Regions from separate parts of the Kocuria sp. CCUG 69068 genome, predicted to be linked through region 3. Evidence: riboswitches for the same ligand, from Rfam matches in the RefSeq annotation. Region 3 holds a riboswitch; each other region holds the start of a gene.
The links. Region 3 has a riboswitch for S-adenosylmethionine ahead of CRM73_RS04275 (bifunctional o-acetylhomoserine/o-acetylserine sulfhydrylase). Riboswitches for the same ligand answer to the same signal wherever they lie in the genome.
Positions count from the first base shown of each region.

Region 1: another riboswitch for S-adenosylmethionine. It lies ahead of CRM73_RS05270 (acyl-CoA dehydrogenase family protein); the one in region 3 lies ahead of CRM73_RS04275 (bifunctional o-acetylhomoserine/o-acetylserine sulfhydrylase).
Region 2: another riboswitch for S-adenosylmethionine. It lies ahead of CRM73_RS06690 (ABC transporter ATP-binding protein); the one in region 3 lies ahead of CRM73_RS04275 (bifunctional o-acetylhomoserine/o-acetylserine sulfhydrylase).

Region 1 covers NZ_PDDL01000016.1:43,791-51,634, reverse strand. The annotation lists gene moeB (molybdopterin-synthase adenylyltransferase MoeB) at 107-1,282, shown strand; SAM riboswitch class I at 1,414-1,508, shown strand; gene CRM73_RS05270 (acyl-CoA dehydrogenase family protein) at 1,622-2,959, shown strand; gene CRM73_RS05265 (MFS transporter) at 2,963-4,378, shown strand; gene CRM73_RS05260 (LLM class flavin-dependent oxidoreductase) at 4,375-5,745, shown strand; gene CRM73_RS05255 (NAD(P)/FAD-dependent oxidoreductase) at 6,129-7,343, opposite strand.
Region 2 covers NZ_PDDL01000023.1:6,616-16,695, forward strand. The annotation lists gene CRM73_RS06680 (CoA-binding protein) at 1-374, opposite strand, end outside; gene CRM73_RS06685 (maleylpyruvate isomerase N-terminal domain-containing protein) at 460-1,137, opposite strand; SAM riboswitch class I at 1,245-1,349, shown strand; gene CRM73_RS06690 (ABC transporter ATP-binding protein) at 1,355-2,188, shown strand; gene CRM73_RS06695 (aliphatic sulfonate ABC transporter substrate-binding protein) at 2,284-3,327, shown strand; gene CRM73_RS06700 (ABC transporter permease) at 3,324-4,145, shown strand; gene CRM73_RS06705 (AMP-binding protein) at 4,205-6,331, shown strand; gene CRM73_RS06710 (succinate dehydrogenase) at 6,539-7,297, shown strand; gene CRM73_RS19735 (hypothetical protein) at 7,303-7,425, shown strand; gene CRM73_RS06715 (2Fe-2S iron-sulfur cluster-binding protein) at 7,422-8,144, shown strand; gene CRM73_RS06720 (SLC13 family permease) at 8,224-9,843, shown strand; gene CRM73_RS06725 (tartrate dehydrogenase) at 9,913-10,080, opposite strand, start outside.
Region 3 covers NZ_PDDL01000013.1:776-10,855, forward strand. The annotation lists gene CRM73_RS04260 (S9 family peptidase) at 1-1,963, opposite strand, end outside; gene CRM73_RS04265 (CPBP family intramembrane glutamic endopeptidase) at 2,078-2,857, shown strand; gene CRM73_RS04270 (VOC family protein) at 2,880-3,518, opposite strand; SAM riboswitch class IV at 3,661-3,776, shown strand; gene CRM73_RS04275 (bifunctional o-acetylhomoserine/o-acetylserine sulfhydrylase) at 3,853-5,259, shown strand; gene CRM73_RS04280 (homoserine O-acetyltransferase) at 5,256-6,440, shown strand; gene CRM73_RS04285 (SGNH/GDSL hydrolase family protein) at 6,474-7,355, opposite strand; gene CRM73_RS04290 (alpha/beta hydrolase) at 7,438-8,124, shown strand; gene CRM73_RS04295 (RNA-binding S4 domain-containing protein) at 8,108-8,350, opposite strand; gene CRM73_RS04300 (glycine--tRNA ligase) at 8,547-9,929, shown strand; gene CRM73_RS04305 (GNAT family N-acetyltransferase) at 9,929-10,080, shown strand, end outside.

The DNA.
Region 1 (7,844 bases), on a different contig from region 3:
ACACGGACGCCGCCGGTGCCGGGCGGGCCGACGGGTCGTCCGCCGGCTCCTCAGTCGGCCCGGCGGACGTGCCGCGCGGGGACTGGGCGCCCGTGGGGGAGCGGCCGTGAGCCCGCTGCCCCCGCTCGTGGAGCCCGGCCCCGAACTGACCCGCGAGGAGCTCGAGCGCTACGCCCGGCACCTGACCCTGCCCGGGATCGGGACCCGCGGCCAGCGGCGGCTGCGGAACGCCCGCGTGCTCGTCGTCGGCGCCGGGGGGCTCGGGTCCCCGGCCCTGCAGTACCTCGCCGCGGCGGGGGTCGGGACCCTCGGGATCGTCGACGACGACGTGGTGGCGGTCTCCAACCTGCAGCGCCAGGTGGTGCACACGACCGCCGACGTCGGCCGCCCCAAGTCCGTCTCCGCCGCCGAGGCCGTCACCGCGCTCAACCCGCTGGTGGAGGTCCGCACCCACCCCGTCCGGCTGGACGCGGACAACGCCGTGGACATCCTCGGCGGGTACGACCTGGTCCTGGACGGCGCCGACAACTTCGCGACCCGCTACGTGGTCAGCGACGCCGCCGCCCTGACCGGCACGCCTTGCGTGTGGGGCTCCATCCTGCGCTTCGAGGGGCAGGTCAGCGTCTTCTGGGCCGGGCACGGGCCCACCTACCGGGACCTCTACCCCGAGGCCCCGCCGGACGGCGAGGTGCCCAGCTGCGCCGAGGGCGGGGTCTTCGGCATGCTCCCCGCCACCGTCGGCGCGGTCATGGTCACCGAGGCCGTCAAGCTCGTCACCGGCACCGGGGAGCCCCTGCTCGGGCGGGTGCTGCTGCACGACGCGCTGGCGATGACCTGGCGCGAGATGCGGCTCACCCCGGATCCCGACGCCGCCCCGGTCACCGCGGTGGCCCGGCCCGCCGCGGTCTGCGCGCTGCCCGGCGCGGACGCCTCCGAGACCGTCGGGGCGGCCGAGCTGGCCCGGCTGCTCGAGCGCCGGGAGCGCGGGGAGGCGTCCTTCGCCCTGGTGGACGTGCGCGAGGACTGGGAGCGGGAGCTCGTGGCCATCGACGGCGCCGTGCCCGTCCCGCTGCAGGAGATCCTCGACCGCGGCGCGGACGCCCTGCCCCCGGAGGCCCGTGGCACGGACCTCGTGCTGCACTGCAAGGCCGGGGCCCGCTCCGCGACCGCGCTCGCCGCGCTGCGCTCCTTCTACGCCGGGCGGGAGGAGCGGGTCCGCCACCTCGAGGGCGGGGTGCTCGCCTGGGCGGCACAGGTGGACCCGGACCAGCCGGTCTACTGATCCGGTCTCCTGCGGCACACCGCTACACCACCGCGGAGGACGTGACCTTCTGTGACGCCGTCGTGACATTCCATGACGTGCGCCCGTCATCCGGTTGGTCCCGGACCGGGCGGTCTGATGCCATGGCAAGCGCCCCATTCAGAGCGGCTGAGAGATCTGGCTCGACGACGCCGCAGCAACCCGCCCTCCACCGGGGTCAGGGTGCTAATGCCAGAACCGATGGAGATCCCGGATCTGCAGTCGGTCCGTGACGTCAGCCTCCGGCGCTGCCGCCACCGGGCCCGCCCCCGGCGCGACCGGCCGACCGGCAATCCTCGGTGCGACCGAGAGGACCCCCGCATGACCCCGAGCACGGTCGAGGAGACCACCGCCCATCCCCGCGCCGGCACGGACCTCGCCGCCGGCCTGCCCGGGGACTACGCCGGGCTGCGGGAGCACTTCCGGCCGCTGTTCGCGGAGATCGCCGCCGGCGCCCTGGACCGGGACCTCCGGCGCGCGCTGCCCTACGCGGAGGTCGGCCGGCTGGACCGGGCCGGGTTCGGTGCCCTGCGCGTCCCGGCGGCCCACGGCGGCCCCGGGGTCAGCCTCGAAGACTTCACCCGGCTGCTGGTCGACCTGGCCGAGGCCGACTCCAATATCGCCCACCTCTACCGCTCCCACCACGGCTTCGTGGAGTCCCTGCGCTTCCTGCCCCGGGAGCTCCAGGAGGTCTGGTACCCGCGGGTGCTGGCCGGGGCCACCGTGGGCAACGCCTCCACGGAGAAGGGCGGCAACGCGCTGGGCACCCTGAACACCGTGCTCAGCCGGACCCCCGAGGGCTGGGAGCTCACCGGCCGGAAGTTCTACGCCACCGGCTCCGTCTTCTGCGACTACACCCGCGTCTCGGCCGCCCTGGACGGCCGCGACGGGCGCCGCTTCGCCGTCGTCGCCACGGACGCCGAGGGTGTGACGCTCGAGGACGACTGGGACGGCTTCGGGCAGAAGCTCACCGGCACCGGCACCGCGGTCTTCGACCGGGTGCGTGTCCCGGAGGACGCCGTGCTGGACCGCACCGCCGGCAGCGCGGAGGCCGTCCACGAGGCCGCCTTCTTCCAGCTCGTGCTGCTGGCCGTGCTGGCCGGCATCGCGCGGGCGGCCCGGAGGGACGCGGTGGAGACCATCGCCGGACGCCGGCGGACCTTCAACACCGGGCTCGGCCTGCCGTTCCGCGACGACCCGCTGATCCAGGAGGCCACCGGGCGGATCTCCGCCAAGGCCTTCGCCGCCGAGGCCACCGTCCTGCACGCCGCCCGCACCCTGGACGCCGGGATCGCCGCCGCCGCAGCGGCCGGCGCCGACCGGCCGGACTTCACCGGGGCCCTCCCGGCGGCGCTGCACGAGTCCGAGATCGCCGTGGAGCACGCCCAGGTCACCGTGCCGGAGCTGGCGCTCGGCGCGGCCCAGGACCTGTTCCTCACCGTGGGCGCCTCCGCCACGTCCACGGCCAAGGGCCTGGACCGGCACTGGCGCAACGCCCAGACCGTGGCCACCCACAACCCGATCGCCTTCCGCGCCCGAGCCCTCGGCGACTACCTCATCAACGGCACCCTGCCGGAGGGCCTGAACGCCATCGGCGACGCGAAGACCGGCGCCACGACCGATGTCACGGCCGACGCCGACCGAACCCCAGGAGCCTGACGCATGAGCACCACGACCACGGCCGCCCCGGGCCGCAGCAGCATCGTCCACGGCAAGAAGCGCGTCCTGGCCTCGGCCTTCGCCGGGACCACCATCGAGTGGTACGACTTCTACCTCTACGGCACCGCCGCCGCACTCGTCTTCAACGTCCAGTTCTTCCCCATGGCCACCGAGCTCGGCGGCATCGTGGCGTCCTTCGCCACGCTCGCGGTCGGGGTGATCGCCCGACCCTTGGGCGGGATCATCGCCGGGCACCTGGGGGACCGGATCGGCCGCAAGGCCCTGCTGGTGGCCTCGCTGCTGCTCATGGGCGTGGCCTCCACCCTGATCGGCCTGCTGCCCACCTATGAGGTGATCGGCTGGTGGGCCGTCGTCGGCCTCGTGGTCCTGCGCATCCTCCAGGGCCTGTCCGCCGGTGCCGAGTGGGGCGGCTCCGCGCTGCTGAGCGTGGAGCACTCACCGGCCCGCCACCGCGGGTTCTTCGGGTCCTTCACCCAGATCGGCTCCTCCGCCGGCATGCTGCTGGCCACCGGCGCGTTCTTCATCGTGCAGAACGTCATGAGCGAGGAGCAGTTCGCCGCCTACGGCTGGCGCATCCCCTTCCTGCTCTCGGCCCTGCTCGTGGCGGTGGGCCTGTGGATCCGCCTCGGCGTGGCCGACGCCCCGGAGTTCCTGGAGCACCGGGCCTCGGGGAACGTGGCCAAGGCCCCCCTGCGGGAGCTGCTGGTCCACCACCGCCGCCCGGTGCTGGTGACGATCGGCCTGCGCCTGGCCCAGAACGCCGTCTACTACCTGGTGACGGTCTACATGCTGACCTACCTGCGGGACGTGCGCGGGGACAGCGCCGCGGGCGTGACCGCGGTGATGATCGCCTCGGCCATCGGCCTGTTCTCCACCCCGTTCTGGGCCTGGCTGTCCGACCGGGTGGGCCGGAAGGTCGTCTCGGTGACCGCCTACGCGGCGATCGGCGTCTTCGGCTGGGTGCTGTTCGCCTTCCTCGAGGCCGGCCCGCTCGCCCTGCTGCCGCTCGTGGTCATCCTCGGCATCAACCTCGTCCACGACGCGGTCTACGGACCGCAGGCGGCCTGGTTCGCCGAGCAGTTCCCCGTGCACGTGCGGTACTCGGGCGTGAGCTTCGGCTACCAGGTCGGCACCGTCCTGGGCGGCGGGCTCATGCCGCTGATCGCCGCCCTGCTCTTCGCCGCCGGCGGGGACACCCCGTGGCTGATCGCCGGCTACCTCTCCGTGCTGGCCGTGCTCTCCGTCGTCGCCGCCCTGGCCGCGAAGGATCCCGCCCGGGACCGGCGCGGCACCGAACTCACCGATCTGCACGCCGGCCGGACCGCGGCCGACCCGGCCCTCGCGACCCCCGCCGCCGCGAGCGCCACCCAGCCCACCCCCGAGAGGACCACCGTATGAGCCGCCCCCTGCTGCTGAACGCCTTCGACATGATGGTGCCCGTGCACCAGTCACCGGGACTGTGGCGCCACCCGGAGGCCGGGGTCGCCGGCTTCGACACGCTCGAGTACTGGACGTCGCTGGCCCGCACCCTCGAGGAGGGCGGCTTCACCGCGCTGTTCCTGGCGGACGTCCCCGGCGTCTACGACGTGTACGGCGGCGGGGCAGAGGCCACGGCCCGCGGGGGAGTGCAGTACCCGGTGCTCGACCCGCTCGTCGCGGTGCCGGCGATGGCCGCGGCCACCGAGCAGCTCGGCTTCGGGGTGACCGCCTCGGTCACCTACGAAGCCCCCTACCTGCTGGCCCGCACCTTCGCGACCCTCGACCACTTCACCCGCGGCCGGGTGGCGTGGAACGTGGTGACCTCCTACCAGGACTCCGCCGCCCGCAACCTGGGCATGGACCGGCAGATCCCGCACGACGAGCGCTACGACCGCGCCGACGAGTACATGGAGGTCATGTACAAGCTCCTTGAGGGCTCCTTCGAGCCGGGGGCGGTGAAGGCGGACGCCGGCACCGGGGTCTTCGTGGACCCGGAACTCGTGCACCCCATCGGCCACGAGGGCACCTGGTTCTCCGTGCCCGGCCAGGCGCTGACCCACCCCGGACCCCAGGGCACCCCGTTCCTGTTCCAGGCCGGCGCCTCGAAGCGCGGACAGCAGTTCGCCGTGGACCACGCCGAGGCCATCTTCTTCATCGGCAACACCCCGCAGCTCGTGCGCCGGTGGACCGACGGCGTCCGGGCCGAACTGGCCGCGCAGGGACGGGCCGAGGACGCCGTGAAGACCTTCGCCATGGCCACCGTGGTGGTCGCCGAGACCGACGACGAGGCCCACGCCAGGCTCGACGGATACCGCCGGCACGTGGACATCGAGGGAGCGCTGTCCCTGTTCGGCGGCTGGACCGGCGTCGATCTGGCCGGGGCGGACCCCGACGCGCCGCTCGAGTACGTGGCCACCGACGCCAACCAGTCCGCGCTCGCGGCGTTCACGTCGCTGTCCCCGGACCGGACCTGGACGGTGCGGGACCTGGCCGAGTTCGTGGCCATCGGCGGCCGCGGGCCCGTCATCGCCGGGGCGCCCGGCACCGTGGCGGACGAGCTCGAGCGCTGGCGCGAGGAGGCCGGCGTGGACGGTTTCAACATCTCGGCGGCCGTGCGGCCGGCGGACCTGGAGCGGTTCACCACGATGGTTTCGCCGGAGCTGCGGCGCCGCGGCCTGCTGCCGGAGCCCGGGGCCCTCCCCGCCGGCAGAACGCTGCGCGAGGCGCTGGCCGGCGCCGGGCCGAGGCTGGCCGACGACCACCGCGGGGCCTCCTACCGCCGGTGACCGCAGGGCTCTTGGGGTTCGCCGCTCGACCGGCCCGGGACGGCTGTCCGCCGTCCCGGTTCCTCGGCACGGAGCGCTCCTGCCCGGGAGAGGGCAGGAGCGCTCCGCCGCGCCGAGGCGCAGAAGGCGGCCCCCGACCGCCGGGGAACGGATCATGGGGGTCGCTGCACCGGCGTGGGGGCCGGTGCCACCCGAAAAGTACCAGACGGTAATATCGCGGTGCACCATCCTGTGCGGATGCATGAATTGTGCTCCTCGGGGTCTCCCGACTGCCGACCCTCATTTCTCCCGGCTCGTGCCGCGACGACTGGGGACGCGGGCCATCACGTGCCATCGGAGCGGGGAACGAGGCGCCACGGATGTGTGCACACATGGTCCGCTAGCTAGAAGCCCCGGAGGATCACGTTCCAGTAGTCCCGGGGGAGGACCTCGAGGTCGAAGAACCAGGAGGCGCGGTTCGGGGCCAGCAGCGGCACGCCGGGGATGCTGGGCGCCAGTTCGTTGTCCCGGTCGAACTCGGCCAGCACGGCCCGGCCCCGCTGCACCGTCACGGGGGTCACGGTGTACCCGTCGTAGGAGGCCGTGGGCTCCCGGCCGTCACGGGTGGCCAGGAGGTTCTCGGTGAGGATCTTCGTCTGGTGGCGCAGTGCCCCGCCGGACGAGGCGGTCTCCAGTGCGGCAGCGTCCCCGCAGGCCCACACGGTGGGCACACGGCGGTGGCGCAGGGTCTGTGCATCCACGTCCGCGTAGCCCGCCCAAGCGGTGCCCGCGCCCGGCGCGACGCCCAGTCCCGCGTCGGCGATCCAGGCCGGGGCCCGGTGGACTGGGCTGTGGTGCAGCAGGTCGTAGGGCAGGTCCCGCGGCGTCCCCTCGATCGTGGCCCGCAGCCGGCGGGAGGCGGCGTCGATCGACTGCACGTGGGCGCTCGTCAGGACCGTGATGCCGTAGCGCCGGACCCAGGGCTGCAGCACCCGGTCCACGTCCGGCTGGCCGAACACGGTGGCGGTGGGCGTCAGCAGGGTCACCTCGATGTCCTGCAGGACACCCTGGCGCTGCCAGTAGTCGCAGGCCAGGTAGAGGATCTTCTGTCCGATCTGCGGCGTGGGCGCCGGGCCGTCCGGGATCGTGAACAGTGCCCGGCCGCGGCGCAGCCCGCGGATCAGCTCCCAGGTCCTGGGGGCCAGCTCCACGGTGTAGTTGGTCGAGGCGTGCGGGCCGGCCATCGCCTCGGCACTGCCGGGGACACGGTCCCAGTCCGGGGTGGACCCCGCGCAGATCACGACGTGCCGGTAGCCGATGTGCTCGCCGGAGGACAGTGTGGCCATCCGTGCCGCCGGATCCAGTGCCTGGACATGGTCCTGGACCCAGCGCACGCCGCGGGGCATCACGCGGTGCTGGGCCCGGGACATCTGCGGCACGCTCTTCAGTCCGGCGCCCACGTAGGAGAGCATCGGCCGGTAGTGGTGCGTGGACTTCGGCTCCGCGATCACGATGTCCGTGATGCCCTTGCGGCGCAATCGTGCGGCCAGGGAGATCCCGGCATTGCCGCCGCCGATCACGAGGACGTCAGTGGCGTGATCCAAGGGTGCAGTGGTCATCATGACTCCGTGGGACGAGGATGGCTCCACGGCACCGATCGGGGCCGTCCGACCATTCGACCACGAGCCGCGGCGCCCACGCCCGGGCGGTAAGCATCCAGGGGGTGAGGGGGCTCTCAGGACGTCCAACTCGAGGAACTTGTCGGTCGGGACAGCTGATCGCCGGAGCGATGCCGGTGCCTGTTCCGCCAAGGGTCCGGATGAAGTGGCGGCCTTCTGCCGAATATGAATGGCGGCGCACCCTGTCCGGTCGGGTGGCATTCTGCGCATAGATTCTCGGACCATCACTCACTGACAAAGTTGGGCGGCACCCGAGCCGTCACATCGTCACTGAGCTGCTCCGGACGGTGCCCCGCGGGTTCGTGATTCCGGTTGGGGTGGCCGAGGAACTCACCGCACCGCCAAGCAGCGGTCTCAGTGTGCCCCTTCAACTGAAAACACCCTCCCTGAAGGTTGTGCGGTCCCTCGCCGTGCACGGCCACCGGCCACCGGAGACTCCCG
Region 2 (10,080 bases), on a different contig from region 3:
TCCATGACCACGTCGAGGCCGGCCCGCTCCGCCCGGGCGGCGGCGTCCTCGTCGACGACGCCCAGCTGCAGCCACACCGCGGCGGCGCCCACGGCGATGGCCTGGTCCACCACCGCGCCGACGCGGCGGGAGTTCACGAAGCAGTCCACCACGTCGATCGGCCCCGGGACCTCGGCGAGCGTGCGGTGGCCGGACTCGCCGTGCACCGGCTCGCCCTTCGGGTTGACCGGGACGATCGTCATGCCGAGGTCGTCCCGGATCCGCTTCGCCACCGAGTGCGCCGGACGGGCCGTGTTGCCGGTCAGCCCCACCACGGCCCACCGGCCGGGCCGTGCCATGAGGCGGTCGATGACGGCGGGGTCGTTGCGGCTCATGCCCCCAGCCTGGCACGGAACCCGTTCCCCCTCCTTCTTCCTCCGCGGGATTGCACGTGTCGGCGACCTCGCGGAGGGGGGAGGGTCAGGAGAAGAGCGGCAGGAGGTCCGCGTGCGCGCCCAGCTCCGCACGCTCCTGGGCGGTCAGCTCCGCCCGGCCGGTGCCCACGCGGGCGAAGTGCTCGTCGCTCCAGTGCTCGAGCGGTTCCCGCTCCCACAGGTCGGTGAGGACCCGGCGGACCTCGGCGAGCCCGTCCACGGCGGGACCCGGGGAGCCGTCCAGGTGCTGGATCAGGTCCAGGTGGTGGACCGTGGCCTCCACCGCGAGGGTGCTCAGCAGGTCCTCGACGCGCAGCACGTGCCCCTGGGTGCGGACCGCGCCGTCGCCGCAGTGCTGCGCGGCGTGCACGAGCGCCCGGGTGGTCTCGCGGTGGAGGGCGCGCACCGGCTCCCAGTCCAGGACCATGGACGCGGCCACGCGGGTGTGGCGCCGGGCCTCGGCGGCCCCCGCGGGATCGCCGCCCCAGTCGGTCCAGTAGGTCGCGGCGTCCCGGTCGGGGCGGGCGGTGGTGGGCGTGTGCAGCGCGACCAGCCCCCGCAGGGCGTCCATCGCGCAGTGGTGGGTGAGGTCCCGGACCGACCACCCCGGGCAGCCAGTGGCGGCCCAGGAGTCGTCGTCGCCGAGCCCGTCGAGGACCGCGCCGAACGCCGCGCAGGCGTCGCGCACCAGGTCCGCCCGGGCCGGGCTTCTGCGGCTCGTCATGGGTCCATGGTGGGGCACGGAGGGCTCCCGTGCCAGCGATGTGTCGCGATCACCACGGATGCGACGGATTTGCCAGGGAACACGCCGAGGACGTTCAATTGGTGGTGTAACCATCCGGAGCGGCTGAGAGACCTGGCTCGTCGACGTCGCAGCAACCGGCACGGATCCGTCTGATCCTCCGTGCGAGGTGCTAATGCCAGGACCGATGGAGTTGATCATGAGCACTTCCCTGCTGGGCTCTGCGCCGGCCACCGCACCGGGCACCGCGAAGCGCGCCTTCTCCGTGGCCTTCGAGCACGTCGGCAAGGCCTTCCCGTCCGGCCGCGAGACCCACCACGTCCTGCAGGACGTCGACGTCACGGCCCGGCCCGGCGAGGTCCTGGCGGTCCTGGGGCCCTCGGGGTGCGGCAAGTCCACGCTGCTGCGGGCCGCCGCGGGGCTCGACACCGCCTCGGCCGGACGGGTGCTCATCGACGGCACCCCCGTGTCCGGCATCGACCCGCGCTGCGCGGTCGCCTTCCAGGAGCCCCGCCTGCTGCCGTGGCGCTCGGTGCGCGAGAACGTCCGCCTGGGCCTGCCCCGCGGACTCCCCCGGGACGAGGGGGACGCCGTGATCGACGACCTGCTGCGCCTGGTGGGGCTCACCGCGCACGCCGGCCACCGTCCCCGCGCGGTCTCCGGCGGCATGGCCCAGCGCGCGTCCCTGGCCCGGGCCCTGGCCCGCAATCCCGGGGTCCTGCTGCTCGACGAGCCCTTCGGCGCGCTCGACGCCCTGACCCGCCTGAAGATGCAGGACCTGCTGCTCACGATCCACGCGGCCCAGCCCACCACCGTCCTGCTCGTCACCCACGACGTCGACGAGGCGCTGCAGCTCGCGGACCGGATCGTGGTCCTGGGCCGGACCGGGCCCACCGCCCCGGCCTCGATCAGCACGATCCTCGCCGTCCCCGGCGAGCGCCCCCGGGACCGGGCCTCCGAGGTCCTCGCCGAGCTGCGCGTGCAACTCCTCGGCCACCTCGGCGTCGACACCCACCACCCCGCGACCCGCTGACGCGGCCCGCCCCCACCCCGATTCCCCTCCCCGGACCAGCGGCGGCACCCGCCCGCGCCGCCCGGCACCGTCCGTCCACCACGAAAGGCTCCGCCATGCCCCTGCCCCAGCGCTCCGTCCGCACCGTCCCCGCACTCGCCGCCGTCCTGGCCCTCGGCCTGACCGGGTGCATGGCCGGTGAGGGCTCCGGTGAGCCGCCCGCGGAGGCCGCCGGGGACGGCACCGTCCGCGTGGACTGGGCCACCTACAACCCGCTCTCCGTGGTGATCAAGGAGAAGGGCTGGCTCGAGACCGCGTTCGCCGAGGAGGGCATCGAGGTGGAGTGGGTGCAGTCCGCCGGGTCGAACAAGGCCAACGAGGCGCTGCGTGCGGAGGCGGTGGACATCGGCTCCACCGCGGGCTCCGCGGCGCTGCTGGCCCGCAGCAACGGCACCCCGATCCGGGTGATCGACCTCTACTCGCAGCCGGAGTGGTCCGCCCTGGTCACCGCCGCCGGCAGCGAGGTGCAGGAGGTCGCGGACCTCGAGGGCCGCACCGTGGCCGCGACCAAGGGCACCGACCCGTACTTCTTCCTGCTCCAGGCCCTCGACGAGGCCGGGGTGGACGCCGGGGACGTCACGATCCAGAACCTGCAGCACGCCGACGGCCGCGCCGCCCTGGAGAACGGCCAGGTGGACGCCTGGTCCGGGCTCGACCCGATCATGGCCGCCGCGGAGGAGAACGGCGCGGAGCTGTTCTACCGCAACGTCGACTTCAACACCTACGGCTTCCTCAACGCCCACGAGAGCTTCCTCGAGGAGCAGCCCGAGGCCGCCCAGACCGTGGTGGACGTCTACGCCTACGCCCGGCAGTGGGCGCAGGAGAACACGGAGGAGACCTCGCAGCTGCTCGCCGAGGCGGCCGGGATCGAGCTGTCCGTGGCCGAGAAGGTGCTCGAGCGCACCAACCTGGACATCGACCACGTGCCGGGCGACGAGCAGCTGGCGGTCCTCGAGAAGGTCGGGCCGATCTTCGTGGAGTCCGACGACGTGGCCGGCCAGGAGCAGATCGACGAGGCGCTCGGGAGCATCGTGGAGAGCTCCTACGCCGAGAACGCCGACGCCTCCCGCGCGGCCGAGCTGGTCGGGGCCGGGCAGTGACGCAGCCCCTGGCCCCCGCCGAGGAGGCGCAGCGTCTCGAGGACGCCCCCGCCGCGGCCCCCCGGCGGCGGCCGCTGCTGCGCACCGGGCTGGGCCTGCTGCTGCCCGCCGCGCTGCTGGTGCTGTGGCACGTGCTGTCCACCGCCGGCGTCTTCAGCGCCGTGCAGCTGCCGGCCCCGCTCGCGGTGCTCGAGGCCGGGATCGGCCTGCTGGCCGGCGGGGACCTGTGGACCCACGTGGGCATCTCGACCCAGCGCGTGCTGATCGGCTTCCTGATCGGCGCCGGGCTCGGCCTCGTGGCCGGGTCCTTCATCGGCCTCTCCCGCTGGGGCTCCACACTGGTGGGCCCCACGATCGGGGCGTTCCGGGCGGTGCCGTCCCTGGCGTGGGTGCCGCTGCTGCTGCTGTGGATCGGCCTCGGGGAGGACTCCAAGGTCACGCTGGTGGCCATCGGCGCGTTCTTCCCGGTCTACACCACCGTCTCCGCGGCCCTGCAGCACGTGGACCGCAACCTCATCGAGGCGGCGCGGGCGTTCGGGCTGCACGGGCTGCGCCTGCTCACCACGGTGCAGCTGCCGGCCGTCATGCCGTCGGTCATCTCGGGGCTGCGCCTGGCCCTGGCCCAGGCGTGGCTGTTCCTCGTGGCCGCCGAGCTGCTGGGCGCCTCCATGGGCCTGGGCTGGCTGCTCACCGACTCGCAGAACAACGGCCGCACCGACCGCCTGCTCCTCGCCATCGTGCTGCTCGCGGTGCTCGGCAAGGCGACGGACGCGCTGCTGGGGGTCTTCGAGAAGTGGGCCGCCAAGAAATGGGCCTGACACGTGCGCCTGGCACAGTGGAACCGTCGTCCGTGCCGGCCGGAAAGGACAGCAGCACCGTGAGCTTCAGCTGGAGCGACCCCTCCTCCCCCACCCCCAATCCCGCCCTGGTCTCGGACGAGGCCCGGATCGCCTTCTGGGAGGCGCAGGCGTCGCGCCTCGACTGGGCGCGGCCGTGGACCACCGCGCACCGCTTCGAGGCCCCGCGGCGGCTCGGGACGGACGAGCAGGGCGGCCCCACCTGGTCGGTCCCGGAGATCGCGTGGTTCGAGGGCGGCAGGCTCAACGTGGCCCACAACTGCGTGGACCGCCACGTCGAGGCCGGCCGCGGCGCCCACGTAGCCCTGTACTTCGAGGGAGAGCCCGGGGACCGGCTGGTCTACACCTACGCCGACCTGCAGCGGGAGGTCTCCCGCGCCGCCAACGCCCTGCTCGCCCTGGGCGTGGAGCAGGGCGACCGGGTGGTGATCTACCTCCCCGTCATCCCGGAGACCGTCATCATCACGCTGGCCTGCGCCCGCATCGGCGCGGTGCACTCCCTGGTCTTCGGCGGGTTCTCCGCCGAGGCGCTGCGCTTCCGCGTCGAGGACACCGGCGCCAAGGTCCTCGTGACCACGGACGGGCAGCACCGGCGCGGCGCCGTGGTGCCCGTGAAGGCCGTGGCCGACGAGGCCTGCAGCGGTGACAACGCGGTCGAGCACGTCGTCGTCGTGCGCCGCACCTCCCGGCCCGGACGCACGGACCTGCCGCGGGGCACCCGGGGGACGCACTCCAAGGAGGAGGACGCGGTCCCGTGGACGCGCGGGCGGGACGTGTGGTGGCACGAGCTGATCGCCGACCAGTCCGACGTGCACGTGCCCGAGGCGTTCGACGCCGAGACGCCGCTGTTCATCATCTACACCTCCGGGACCACCGGACGGCCCAAGGGCCTGGTGCACACGATGGGCGGCTACCTCGTGCAGACCGCCTACACCCACGCGCTGCTGTTCGACCTGCTGCCCGACGTCGAGGACGAGGACGGCGTGCTGCGCCCGGACGAGCTGGCCACCGTCAACGACCCCGCGAAGGTGGACTCGACCGTCCACTGGTGCACCGCGGACCTCGCGTGGGTCACCGCGCACACCTACGAGATCTACGGGCCGCTGGTCAACGGCGTGTCCGAGGTGATCTACGAGGGCACCCCGAACACCCCGCACTGGGGCCGGCACTTCGAGGTGGTCGAGCGCTACGGGGTCACCGCCTACTACACGGCGCCCACGCTGATCCGCTCCCTGATGGGCGCGTTCCCGAAGGGCGTCCCGCCGCTCTACAACCTCAACTCGATCCGGCTGCTCGGCTCCGTGGGCGAGTCGATCAACCCCGAGGCCTGGCGCTGGCTGCGCGCGCAGCTGGGCAGGGACGAGGTGCCGTTCGTGGACACGTGGTGGCAGTCCGAGACCGGCGCCACCGTGATGTCCCCGCGGCCGCACGACCCCCAGTTCGCGCCCCCGGGGACGTTCGACGACGGAGCCCCGCGCACCGCGCTCAAGCCCGGCTGCGCGACCCGGGCGGTCCCGGGGATCTCCACCCGCGTGGTCGACGAGGCCGGGGAGACGGTCCCGCCCGGGGTGCAGGGCTTCGTGGTGGTGGACCGGACCGGTCCCTCGATGGCCCGCACCGTGTGGGGCGACCCGCAGCGCTACCTCTCCTCCTACTGGCAGGCCTACGCCGAGCAGGGCTGGTTCCTCGCCGGGGACGGCGCCCGCTACGACGAGGAGGGGGACATCTACATCCTGGGGCGGGTCGACGACGTCATCAACGTCTCCGGGCACCGGCTGTCCACCATCGAGATCGAGTCGGCGCTCGTCACCCACCCGTGGGTGGTGGAGGCCGGTGCCGCGCCGGTGCGCGACGAGCTGACCGGGCACGCGGTGCTCGCCTACGTGGTGCTGACCCCCGAGGCCGCCCGGGTCCCGGCGGAGGAGCTGACCGCGGCCCTGCGCGAGCACGTGGCGCACGAGATCGGGCCGATCGCCAAGCCGCGGGCGGTCGTGGCGGTCCCGGACCTGCCGAAGACCCGGTCCGGGAAGATCACCCGGCGGCTGCTCGCGCAGCTGTGGGAGGGCGCCCCGCTCGGTGACCGGTCCTCGCTGCAGAACGAGGAGTCCCTCGAGCGCATCGCCGACGTCCTGGCCGCACGGCGCTAGCCCCCGCCGCGAGGGGTCGCTTCCGGCGCTCCTCCGGCCGCGGGGGGTCGCTTTCGGTCGGAATGAGCTGCTCGCACCGGCGGAAAACGACCCCTCGCGCCGCCGCGGAGGCGGGAAACGACCCCTCGGCGCGGCTCCGTGACGGTCCGCGACCCCCTCCGCAAGGACGTTGAGACTTGTGACGTCTCAGCTCGCACCGCCCCTAGGATGAATGCCGTGAACGACTCCCCCCGCCCCGCAGGCACGGCCCGCTCCGCGCCGGACGGGCTGCTGCCCGCCCTGCCGAACACCGACCTCAAGCTCGCGATGGCCGCCTCCGGCGCCCTGTTCTCGGGCTACGTGCTGGTGCACATGCTGGGGAACCTGAAGGTCTACCAGGGCGCGCAGAAGTTCGACGCCTACGCCGAGCTCCTCCGCACGGCGGGCGCCCCCGTGCTGCCGCGCGGCACGGTGCTCTGGGCGGCCCGCGGCGTGCTCGCAGCCGGCCTCGTGGTCCACACGGGCGCCGCCGCGGTGCTCACCGCGCGGTCCTGGGCGGCGAACGGGACGCTGCTGCCGCGCACCGGCCGGCGTCCGCGAGGTCGTCGTCGCTCCCCGTGGACGGTGGCGAAGCGCTCGATGCGCAGCACGGGCGGCGTGCTCGGGCTGTTCACCCTCTTCCACGTGCTCGACCTGACCCTGGGCGCCCGGCCCGCCGCGGCCCGGGACTTCGAGCACGGCAGCGCCCACGCCAATCTCGTGGCCAGCCTCTCCCGCCCGCCGGTGGCCGCCGCCTACGCCCTGTCCATGGCGGCGCTGGCCGCCCACCTGGTGCACGGCATCCCGGAGATCGCCAATGACGTGGGCGTGGGCGGTGACCGGCGCTTCCAGCGGCGGCTGCGGATCGCCGCGAACGCGTTCGGCGCCGCGGTGGCCGCCGGCAACACCACGATCCCGGTGGCCGTGCTGACCCGCGCGGTGCGCTGAGCCCCGTGGCCGCCCTTCCCCGCCTGCGGGACGACCTCCCGCGGGACGCCCTGCTGCGGGACGACGTCCTGCAGGACGACCTTCTTCGAGACGACTTTCTTCGAGACGACAAGGATCCGAGCGAGTGAGCACCTTCTCCCTGACCGTGGACGTGTGGCGCCAGCCCTCCCCGGAGGAGCCCGGGGACTTCACGGCCTACGACGTCCCGGACGCGAGCCCGGACATGACCGTGCTCGAGCTGCTCGACCGGATCAACGCGCAGCTGGAGGCCGCCGGCGAGGACCCGGTGGTCTTCGACGACGGCTGCCGCGAAGGGGTCTGCGGCAAGTGCGGGGTGACGGTCGACGGCGTGGCGCACGGCCCCGAGCGCAACGCCGCGAGCTGTATGCAGCACCTGGGGGCCTACCGGGACGGGGACCGCGTGCGCATCGAGCCGCTGCGGGCGGCGTCCTTCCCGGTCAAGCGGGACCTCTCCGTGGACAAGAAGGCGCTGCGCCTCGTGGCGAAGGCGGGCAAGTTCCCGGTGGCGATGAAGGCCCTGGCCAACGGCGGCTGCATCAGCTGCGGGGCGTGCGTGGCGTCCTGCCCCAACGGGTCCGGCCAGCTGTTCGTGGGCACGATGCTGCGGGAGCTGCCGCCGCTGGCCAAGGACGACGCCGAGCGCCGCGAGCGTTCCGCCCGGGTGATCGACGCCTCCGAGGAGCAGTTCGGGCCCTGCTCCCTGCTCGGCGACTGCGTGGAGGTCTGCCCGGCCGGGCTGCCGATCGAGAACCTCTCCGCGGTGGCGCAGGAGAACCTGCGCAACCGTTTCCCGCGCCGGAGCAGGGACGCCCCGGACCCCGGATGACCCGGCGCGGCGCGCCTTGCCGCCCGGTGACGTGACTGCTACCTTTCGGGCACGCCCCCGAGACCATGAGGTGGATCACATGAGCGAGCGCCCCGGAAAGATCGTCCCCGAGCAGGGCGAGTTCGACTACGAGCCCGACGACCGCGAACCTGCCCGCCCGGCGGCGAAGACCTGGCTCTTCCGCGGCCTCGGCCTGCTGCTGGCCTTCCTGGTCTGGTTCCTGCTCGGCGGCGCGGACGTCTCGGCCGACGCCCGGGTGGTGGGTGCGGTCGCCACGCTGATGGCGGTCTGGTGGATGACCGAGGCGGTGCCGCTGTCCATCACCTCGCTGCTGCCCATCGTGCTCTTCCCGGTGCTCACGGCGCTCACCGTGGCCGAGACGACCGCACCCTACGCCAACCCGATCGTGTTCCTGTTCCTCGGCGGCTTCCTGATCGCGATCGCGATGCAGAAGTGGAACCTGCACCGCCGGATCGCGCTGCTGACCCTGCGCCGGGTGGGCACCCACCCGCGGCAGATCATCCTCGGCCTGATGATCTCCACAGCCTTCCTCTCCATGTGGGTCTCCAACACAGCGACCACGCTGATGATGCTGCCGATCGGGCTGTCCGTGCTGACCCTGGTGGTCGAGAACAGCCGCAACGCCGGCACCCGGGCCGAGACCGAGGCCATGGGCGAGGACATCCGCGGCGGCAAGGCCATCAGCGACGTCATCGACGACCGCGACGTGCGCCTGTTCGGCGTGGCCCTGGTCCTGGCGATCGCCTGGGCCGCCACCATCGGCGGCCTCGGCACCCTGCTGGGGTCCCCGCCCAACGCCATCGTGGCCGGCTACATCAGCGACGAGCTGGACCGGACCGTGGGCTTCGCGCAGTGGATGATGCTCGGCGTGCCGATCGTGGTGGTCTTCATCGGCCTCGCCTGGCTGCTCATCACCCGCGTCATCTTCCGCTTCAACCTGGCGGAGGTGCCCGGCGGCAAGGAGCTGATCAACGAGGAGATCGCCGCCCTGGGGCCCATGAGCAAGGGCGAGAAGACCGTGCTGGCTGTGTTCGTCATCGCCGCGTTCTTCTGGATCGTCCCGGGGCTGCTGTCCGGCATCGGCACCATCGGCGAGCAGCTGCCCTGGCTGGACCTCTTCGACGACACGGTGGTCGCCATCGGCGCCGGCGTGCTGCTCTTCCTGCTCCCCGGCGACAAGCAGGGCAACATGACCCTGGAGTGGAAGGACGCCGAGGAGGGCCTCCCGTGGGGCGTGCTCCTGCTCTTCGGCGGCGGCCTGTCGCTCGCCGCGGCCGTGGCCGGCACGGGCCTGGACGCCTGGTTCGGCGCGCAGGTCTCCGGGCTCGGCGCGCTGCCGATCGTCCTGCTGCTCGCGGCGGTGGTCACGATCGTCCTGCTCCTGACCGAGATCACGTCCAACACCGCCACGGCGGCCACGTTCATCCCGATCCTGGGCGGCGTCGCCGTCGGCATCGGGGTGGACCCCATGACGCTGCTCATCCCGGCGGCGCTGGCGGCCACGTGCGCGTTCATGCTCCCCGTGGGCACCCCGCCCAACGCCATCGTCTTCGCCACCGGCCAGGTCAAGATCGCCGAGATGGTGCGCGGCGGCATCGTCCTCAACATCGTGGGCGTCATCCTGATCACGATCTTCACCGTGCTCATCGGGCCCTTCGCCCTGGGCCTGGTGATCTAGCCCGTCCTCGTCCCGGCACAGGGGGGCCCGTGGGTGTCCACGGGCCCCCCTGTCGTGCCACCTCCTGCGTCAGGGGGCGTCGGTGCACCGGGCCAGCACGGCCTGCGTGAACTGCTCCGTGCTCGCCGTCCCGCCGAGGTCCCCGGTCAGGGTGCCGCCGGCCATGGTCTGCTCGAAGGCGGACTCCAGGTGCCGGGCCGCCCCGGTCTCCCCGAGGTGGTCCAGCATCATGGCGGC
Region 3 (10,080 bases):
TGACCGCGAGGACCGGGGGGTAGGGCAGCGGCCGGACGTTCTCGTAGGGGGAGTAGTCGCGCATGTACCCGTAGACGTGCGCGTCCTCGATGGGGTTGCCCCACTCCTCCCACTCCAGGGCCGTGAGCGGCAGGGACGGGTCGAGGATGGAGGTCAGCGGGTCCACGAACGGCACCGCCGCCAGCGCGCCGCAGTACCGCTCCGGGGCGAGGTTGAGCACCGCGCCCACCAGCAGGCCGCCGGCGGAGCCCCCCATCACCAGGATCCGCCGCTCGTCGACGTCCGGACGGGCGGCGAGGTGCTCGGTGACCGCCACGTAGTCGGTGAACGTGTTCGTCTTGTGCAGCTTCTTGCCGTGCTCGTACCAGGTCCGCCCCAGCTCCCCGCCGCCGCGCACGTGGGCCACGGCCCAGACCACGCCGCGGTCCAGCAGGGACAGCCGGGAGACCGAGAACGCGGGGTCGGTGCTGTGCTCGTAGGAGCCGTAGGCGTACTGCAGCACCGGTGCCGGCACGGAGGGGTCGAGGTCGGCGCGGCGGACCAGGGAGACGGGGATGCGGGTCCCGTCCGCCGCGGTGGCCCAGTCCCGCTCCACCGCGTAGTCGGCGGGGTCGTAGCCGCCGAGCACCGTGGCCTCGCGCCGCAGCAGCGGCTCGGCGGGCAGTGCGCCGTCGCCCCCGGTGGCGCCCGCCACGAAGAGGTCGTAGACGCGCGGGGGCGTCGTGAAGGACGTGTAGGACAGGCGCACCACGGGGGCGTCGTGCTCCGCGGCGGAGACGCTCGCGGTGTAGAGCTCCTCGGCGAAGGCCGGTTCCACGGGGGCGGCCTGGGCGTCAGTGCCCAGCCCGGCGAGCGGGAGCAGCCGGACCCGCAGCGTGGTGTCCGCCCGGACGGAGACCACCAGGTGCGTGGCCGTCACGGCGCAGCCGTTGACGCGGACGGTGTCCGAGGCCGGCACGACGTCGCGCAGGGCCACCTCCGCGACCGGGCGGCCGAGGTCGGCCGGGTCCATGAGGGAGATCCGGGAGTTCGGGGCCTCGTGGTCGTGGGTCAGCAGGATCTGCTCCCGCCCGTCCAGCAGCAGGGGCTCCGCCTCGTAGAGCACCCGGTCGGTGCGGGGCAGCACCACCCGCAGCGGCGCCGCCGGGTCCGCGACCGGCTGGATGAGCTGCTCCGAGAACTCGGAGCACATGGCCTCCACCACGATCCAGCGCCGGTCCGCGGACAGGCCCGCCCCGAGCCACAGGCCGGGGTCGGTCTCCTCGTGGACGACGACGTCCTCGGCCACCGGGGTGCCCAGCTCGTGCCGGCGCAGCTGGTGGGGGCGCCAGGACTCGTCCACCACCGTGTAGTACACGGCGCGCGCGTCCGGGGTGAGGAAGGACCCGTAGAACGTCCCGGGGATCTCGTCGGCGAGCAGCGCCCCCGTGGTGAGGTCCCGGACCCGCAGGGTGAAGCGCTCGTCGCCGGTGACGTCCTCGGCCCAGGCCAGCAGCTCCCCGTCCTCGGAGACGTCGAAGCTGCCCAGGGAGTAGAACTCGTGCTTCGCGGCCTCCGCGTTGGCGTCGAGGAGCACCTGCTCCCCGGCCATGGGGGTGCCGGGCTCGACGACGGGCGGGGTCCAGTCCGCGAGCACGTCACCGGTGGTCACGGCCGGGACCCGGCAGAACACCTGGTGCGCGCCGCCCTCCACGGTGCGGGCGAAGTACCACCAGGCGCCGCGCCGGCTGGGCACGGACAGGTCGGTCTCCTGGGTGCGGTCCTTGATCTCCCCGAAGATCGTCTCCCGCAGGCCCGTGAGGTGGGCGGTGGCGGACTCCGCGTACTCGTTCTCCGCGGTGAGGTGGGCCAGCACCTCGGGGGAGTCCTTGTCCCGCATCCACTCGTACGGGTCGGAGAACACGTGGCCGTGGAAGGCGCGCTCGACGGGCTGCTGGCGGATCTGCGGGGGAAGGACAGTCATGGTCCCCATCCTAGGGAAGACGTCATGGGTGGGGAGGGGGCGGTCCGGTCGGGCCCGGGGGCGCCCGGCGCGGGCTGCGCAGGGCGGCCGGCGGGCCGGTGCCAGAATGGCCGCATGAGCACCCCCGCCCACCTCGCCCCGCGACCGCCCGCCTTCGGCTCCACCCGCGCCGACCTGTGGCTGCAAGTGCTCCTCGTGCTCGGGGTGTCCCTGGGCGCCTCGGCCCTCTGGGCCGCGCTGTCCCTCGCCGAGCACCTGGCGCGCGGACCGCTGTCCGAGGCGCAGGCCACGATGAACCCGCCGCTGAGCCCGCAGCCCCTCATCGACCTGCTGCGCCAGCTCACCGGGATCGCCCTGGACCTGGTGCCGGTGCTGCTCGCGCTCTACCTGCTCGCCGGCTCCGCCGGAGCGCTGGGCACCGTCCGCCGGCGGATCGGCCTCGACGCCCGGATGCCCCTCCCGGACCTGGGCCTCGGCACCGTGCTCTTCCTGCTCATGGGCCTGGGCACGCTGGCGCTCTACGGCGCCGGCCGGGCCCTGGGCGTCACCGCGGAGGTGACCACGTCCGGGCTCGCCGCGCACTGGTGGACGGTGCCCGTGCTGCTGCTCTCGGCCGTGCGCCACGCCCTGGTCGAGGAGGTCGTGGTGGTCGCGTTCCTGACCGACCGGCTGACCCGCATCGGGTGGAGCTGGCCCGTGGTGCTGGTGGTCACGGCCCTGTTCCGCGGCAGCTACCACCTCTACCAGGGGATCGGGCCCTTCCTCGGCAACGTGGTGATGGGCCTCGTCTTCGCGGAGCTCTACCGGCGCACCGGCCGGGTGATGCCCCTCGTCGTCGCGCACTTCCTGCTGGACGCCGTCGGCTTCCTCGGGGCAGCCCGGCTGCTGGGCTGAGCCCGCCCCGCGGTGCCCGGCCTCAGATGGTGACGGCGCCGTCCGGGGTGCTGAACGAGACGGAGAGCACCCCGGGGGTGCCGTCCGGATAGCGCCAGTCGACCTCGAGGTCCTCGAGCGCGGTCTCGACGGGAGCGCCCAGCCACTCGGCGACCCGTTCCGGGGCACCGGCGATGGTCATTCCCGCGAGCCCGACGTCCGTGATCCGCGCCTGGGACGGGTGCATCTCCGGGGCGGAGTCGAAGTGGATCATGAACGGCAGCTGCGGATCGGCGATCAGGCCCTTGACGCCGATCTGGTGCCACTCCAGGCACCGGCCGTCCGGGAACACCCGGTGGCCGGGCACGGAGCGGCGCCCCAGGCGCTGCTCGAAGGGGGCGAGGTCCTCGACCTCCACGACCCAGCCCAGCCAGCCGCCGCCGGCGGCGGACCGGGCCCGCACGGCCTGCCCGAAGGGGGCCTTCTCCGCCGCCGGGTGCTGGAGGACCTCGACGACCTCCACGTACTGGTGGTTCGTGAGCGGCAGGATCATGTTGCGGGTGCCGAAACGGGGGTGCACCCCGCCCTTGACCGGTTCGATCCCAAGCTGGTCGGCGATGCGCTCGGTGGTGGCCTCCAGGCCCTCCGGGCGGCAGGCGTAGGACACGTGATCGACTCTCATGGGCACATCGTGGCACCCTGTGAGTTTCGTCTCCAAATCGGTCCGCGACGCGCCGGGCACCGTGCGGGCGGCACCCCTGCCGCAGCGTCACGCCCGGCCCCGGCTTGACGCCGTGCGGGCCTGATCCGGAGAATGCTGTCCAGGTCATGAGCGCCAGCGTCCAAGCCCCAGCTAGCTGGCCGGCAACCCTCCACCGCGGTGGGGTGCCCTGGGTGAAGACCAGGCTCCTCGCGACCAGCGAGCGAGCAAGCGCGGGTCCCCGGCGCCCGGCCGTTCCCGGCCGCACCGCCTCGGCCGGGACGGGACCCCTGAGATCCACAAGGAGTCCCACGGCATGTCCGATCTCCCCGCTTCCCGCACCGACGCCTCCGCCGCCCGCACCGACGCGGCCGAGCGCCCCACCCCCGAGAACCCCGGGGGCTGGGCCTTCGAGACCCGGCAGATCCACGCGGGGCAGAGCCCCGACCCGGTCACCGGCTCGCGCGCCCTGCCGATCCACCAGACCACGTCCTTCGTCTTCCCCGACGCCCAGGCCGCCGCCGACCGCTTCGCGCTCGCCGAGCTCGGCCCGATCTACACGCGGATCGGCAACCCGACCACGGAGGTCGTGGAGAACCGGATCGCCGCCCTGGAGGGCGGCGTGGGCGCCCTCATGCTCAGCGCGGGGCAGTCGGCGACGACGTTCGCCGTGCTCAACGTCGCCGGCGCGGGGGACCACCTCGTGGCCAGCCCCAGCCTGTACGGCGGGACCTACAACCTCTTCAAGTTCACGCTGCCCAAGCTCGGCATCGAGACCACCTTCGTCTCCGACCCCGACGACCCCGAGGCGTGGCGGCGGGCGGTCCGGCCGAACACGAAGGCCTTCTTCGCCGAGACGATCCCGAACCCGCGCAACGACGTCCTCGACATCGAGACGGTCTCCGGGATCGCCCACGACCACGAGGTCCCGCTCATCGTGGACAACACCGTGGCGACCCCCTACCTCGTCCAGCCCCTGCGCTGGGGCGCGGACGTCGTGGTGCACTCGGCCACCAAGTTCCTCGGCGGGCACGGCACGGCCATCGGCGGCGTGATCGTGGACTCCGGGGCCTTCGACTACGGCCGCTACCCGGACCGCTTCCCCGGTTTCAACCAGCCGGACGAGTCCTACGGCGGTCTCGTCTACGCCGAGGCCCTGGGCGCGGAGGGGCCCTTCGGCGTCAACCTGTCCTACATCCTCAAGGCCAGGGTGCAGCTGCTGCGCGACCTCGGCTCGGCGATCTCCCCGTTCAACGCGTTCCTCATCGAGCAGGGCATCGAGACGCTGTCCCTGCGGATGGAGCGGCACGTGGCCAACGCCGGGACGGTGGCCCGCTGGCTCGAGGCCCGCGAGGACGTGCGCTCGGTGACCTGGGCCGGGCTGGAGTCCTCCCCGTGGCACGGGCGGGCGCAGAAGTACGCGCCCCGGGGCGCCGGGTCGATCCTGGGCTTTGTCCTCGACGGCGGACGGGAGGCCGGGGCCGCCTTCGTGGACGCCCTGACCCTGCACTCGAACGTCGCCAACATCGGCGACGTCCGCTCCCTGGTGATCCACCCCGCGTCCACCACGCACAGCCAGCTCCTGCCCGAGGAGCAGCTGGCCGCCGGCGTGGAGCCCGGCTTCGTGCGCTTGTCCGTGGGTCTGGAGCACATCGACGACATCCTGGCGGACCTGGAGCAGGGCTTCGCAGCGGCCGCGGCCGCGCAGGGAGGACAGGAGTGACCGTGACGGTCGTGAGGGGCTCCGGCGCCGGGACCGCCGTCCGCGAGGACGGCGTGCCGCGGGTCGCCGGGATCGGCGAGCTGGAGCTCGAGTCGGGCTTCCGGCTGCCCGACGTCCGGATCGCCTACGAGACGTGGGGGACGCTCGCCCCGGACGCCTCCAACGCGGTGCTCGTCGAGCACGCCCTCACCGGGGACACCCACGTGGCGGCCGGCCGGGCCCGCCCCGGCGCCCCCGAGGCCGAGCGGCGCGCCGCCGAGAGCGGCGGCTGGTGGGAGGGCCTGATCGGCCCCGGCGCCGCCATCGACACGGACCGGTGGTTCGTGGTCTGCACCAACATCGTGGGCGGCTGCTACGGGTCCACGGGCCCGGCGACCCCCGCGCCGCCGAGCGTGGACCCCGAGGGCCGCCCCTGGGGCTCCCGCTTCCCGCTCATCACCGTCCGGGACTCCGTGCACGCCGAGGCGGCGCTGGCCGACGCCCTCGGCATCGACGCCTGGCGCCTGGTCATCGGCGGCTCCATGGGCGGGGCCCGCGCCCTGGAGTGGGCCGTGACCCACCCGGACCGCGTCCGGGCGTGCGCGGTGGTCGCCGCGTGCGCCCAGTCCAGCGCCGAGCAGCTCGCCTGGGGCCAGGCGCAGAACCTCGCGATCCGCCAGGACCCGCACTTCCGCGGCGGGGACTACTACGACGGCCCGCCGCCCGTCACGGGCCTGGGCCTGGCCCGGCGGATCGCCCACATCACCTACCGCTCGGCCGACGAGCTGCACCACCGGTTCGGGCGCTCGCCGCAGGCCGACGAACAGGTCATCGACACGCACGCCGGCGGGCGGGGGCGCTACCAGGTGGAGAGCTACCTCGACCACCAGGCGTCCAAGCTGGCGGGCCGCTTCGACGCCAACAGCTACCTCGCCGTCAACGAGACGCTGATGTCCCACGACGTCGCCCGGGGCCGCGGCACGCTCGAGGAGGCGCTGTCCGTGACCTCGTGCGAGTGGCTCGTGGCGGCGGTGGACTCCGACCGGCTCTACCTGCCCCGCGAGTCCGACGTCCTGGCCGCCGCGCTGCCGGGGGACGTCCGGCGGCACACCCTGACCTCGCCCTCGGGCCACGACGGCTTCCTCATCGAGGCGCCCCAGCTCGGCAAGCTGCTCGTGGAGACCGTGCTGCCCGAGCGCTGAGCCGGGACGGGATCCTCAGCCGTTCCCGCTCGATCAGCCGTCCGCGGCCCCCCGGCCGTCGCCGGGCCCCTCCCCGGGGGACTCGCCGGGCGCGATGCCGCCCCCGGGCACGGTGGGGGTGCCGAAGTGCGGCCGCTTCGGCCGGACCTGCGCCCCGGAGCTGGTGCGCCGGATCCGGCGGGCCACCCACGGGCGCAGATAGCGGTGGGCCCAGACGAGGTCCTCGCCGCGGGCCTGCCGCCAGGACGAGGGCGGGCGGTCGGGCACCACCTCGGGCACGAGGCCGTGCGCGAGGCCCAGGGTGTCGAGGGCCTCGACCGCGATCCGGTGGTGGCCCAGGGGCGAGAAGTGCAGCCGGTCGGGGTCCCACATCGCCGGGTCCGCCAGCTCCCGCAGTCCCCACAGGTCCACCAGCACGGCGTCGTGCCGGGACGCGACCACGCGCACGTTCTCGTTGTAGACCGCGATCCGGCCCCGGATCCCGCGCAGCACGGGCGTGGCGCCGATGTCCGGGCCGCCGACCAGCACGACGGTCGCCCCGTCCGCCGCGAGCCGGCCCACGACGTCGTCCATCTCCTCGGCGATCGCGTCCGGGTCCCCGCCGGGGCGCAGCATGTCGTTGCCGCCCGCGCAGACCGTCACGAGGTCCGGGGTCAGCTCCAGGGCCGGCCCCACCTGCTCGTCGACGATCTGGCGGAAGAGCCGGCCGCGGATCGCGAGATTGGCGTAGGACAGGCCGGGGGCGAGACGGTCCAGCTCCTCGGCGACCCGGTCCGCCCAGCCGCGGTGCCCGCCGGGGGAGCCGGGGTCCGGGTCTCCGATGCCCTCCGTGAACGAGTCGCCGATCGCCACCATGCGGCGCCACGGGTGGACGGGAGGTGCGGTGTCCGGGGGGCCCGGTGTCGTCTCGGTCATGCCTCCCGGTCTACCACCGGGCCCGGCGGGCGTCCACGCGCCCGCGCCGCGGGCCCCCGGGACCGGGTGGCACACTGGTGCCATGACCGACGCCACCGTCCCGACCGGGACCGCCACCCCCTTCGCCGTGTGGAGCAGGGACGCCGACGCCCGCCCCGGCACCCCGCTGCTCGTGCTCCTGCACGGCTACGGCTCGCACGAGCAGGACCTCATGGGTCTCGTCCCGGCCCTGCCGGGCGAGTTCAGCGTGGCGTCCGTGCGCGCCCCCCAGCCCGCCGGGTCCGGCTACCAGTGGTTCCCGCTGGCCGCGGACCTCAGCTTCTCCCTCGACCGGGTGGCCGAGGCCGTGGAGCCCGTCGCGGCGTGGCTGCGGGAGCTGGCCGCGGACCACCCCAGCACCACGCTGCTGGGGTTCTCGCAGGGCATGGCCATGGCCACGTCCCTCGCCCGGCACATGCCGGGAGAGATCGCCGCCGTGGTGGGGCTCTCCGGCTTCGTGGTCCCCGGCGAGCACCCCCTGTTCGCCGACGAGGAGCTGCGGGAGCGGCCGCTGCGGATGTTCTGGGGCCGTGATCCGCAGGACCCGGTCATCCCGCAGGAGCTCGTCGACTCCACTGCCGAGTGGGCGCTGGAGCACGCCGACGTCATGAAGGTGCACTACACCGGGGTCGGCCACGGGATCAGCCCGCAGGAGGTGGGGCACGTGCGCGAGTACCTCACCCACGTGGTGCTGGGGGACCCGGACCGCGCGGTCAGCCGCCCGCGGTGATCCGCACCGAGGCGCCCCCGGCGGAGACGACGTCCCCCGGGTGCAGCTGCCGGCCGCGCCGCGTCTCGACCTCGCCGTTGACCGAGACCTGACCGTCCTCCACCAGGCCCCGGGCGTGCGCCCCGTCCTCGGCGAGGTTCGCCAGCTTGAGGGCCTGGCCCAGCCGGATCATGTCGTCGCGGATGGGCAGTTCGTCGGGGCCGCCAGGCTGCTGGGGAGTCGTCATGCCCCCATTGTCCCAGGTCCCGTCCGGTCGTCGGGCACGGCGGGAATTGGCTACCCTGGGACGAGGACGTCGCCCGCGGCGTCCTCGTTCGTGACGGCCGACGACGGCCGGTCCCCGCCCGGCGCACCGCCGGGCCACACCACCCACCACGCGCGTCCGCAGCCGGCGGTCGGGCGAGACCCTGGAGGAATCCCACATGGCCCCCAAGTCCACGCTGGACAACGTCATCTCGCTGGCCAAGCGCCGCGGTTTCGTGTTCCAGGCGGGTGAGATCTACGGCGGTTCCCGCTCGGCCTGGGACTACGGGCCCCTCGGCGCGGAGCTCAAGGAGAACATCAAGCACGAGTGGTGGCAGACCTTCGTGCGCGGGCGCGAGGACATGGTGGGCCTCGACTCCTCGATCATCCTCCCGAAGGCCGTGTGGGAGGCCTCGGGCCACGTGGCGACCTTCACGGACCCGCTCGTGGAGTGCACCTCCTGCCACAAGCGCGCCCGCCAGGACCACCTGGTCGAGGCCTTCGAGGAGAAGAAGGGCCGCGCCCCCGAGAACGGCATGGCCGAGATCCCCTGCCCCAACTGCGGGACCAAGGGCCAGTGGACCGACCCGCAGCAGTTCTCCGGGCTGCTCAAGACGTTCCTCGGCCCGGTCGACAACCAGGAGGGCCTGCACTACCTGCGGCCCGAGACCGCCCAGGGCATCTTCGTGAACTTCAACAACGTGGTCACCGCCGCCCGGAAGAAGCCGCCGTTCGGCATCGGGCAGATCGGCAAGGCGTTCCGCAACGAGATCACCCCCGGCAACTTCATCTTCCGCACGCGCGAGTTCGAGCAGATGGAGATCGAGTACTTCACCCACCCGTCCGAGGCCGGGCACTTCTTCGACGAGTGGGTCGAGGCGTGCTGGAACTGGTTCACGGACCTGGGCATCGACCCGGACCACATGCGCCGCTACGACGTCCCCGAGGACGACCGGGCGCACTACTCCGCCGGCACCATCGACATCGAGTACCGGTTCGGCTTCCAGGGCAACCCGTGGGGCGAGCTCATGGGCGTGGCCAACCGGACCGACTACGACCTCGGCGTGCACAACGAGCACTCCAACACGGACCTCAGCTACTTCGACCAGCAGACCAACGAGCGCTACGTCCCCTACGTGATCGAGCCGTCCTTCGGCCTGACCCGGTCGATGATGGCCTTCCTCGTGGACGCGTACACCGAGGACGAGGCGCCCAACTCGAAGGGCGGGGTGGACAAGCGCACGGTCCTCAAGCTGGACCCGCGCCTGGCCCCGGTCAAGGCCGCGGTGCTGCCGCTGTCCCGCAACGAGGACCTCTCGCCGAAGGCCAAGGACCTGGCCGCCGAGCTGCGCCGGAACTGGAACATCGACTTCGACGACTCGGGGGCGATCGGGCGCCGCTACCGCCGCCAGGACGAGATCGGCACCCCGTTCTGCATCACGGTGGACTTCGACACCCTCGAGGACCAGGCCGTGACCATCCGCGAGCGGGACGCGATGACCCAGGAGCGCGTGGCCCTCGACCAGGTGAAGTCCTACCTCGCCGGGAAGCTCGTCCGCTGATGAGCGGCGCGCTGACCGGCCCCGGGCTGCGGCCCTGGCGGGACGGGGACGACCTGCGGCTGCTCGAGGTGTGGCCCGACCCGGAGACGCCCCAGGCCGCCGCCTTCCGGGCGACCCTGCGCCCCGACGACGACGCCCCGTGGTCCCGCAC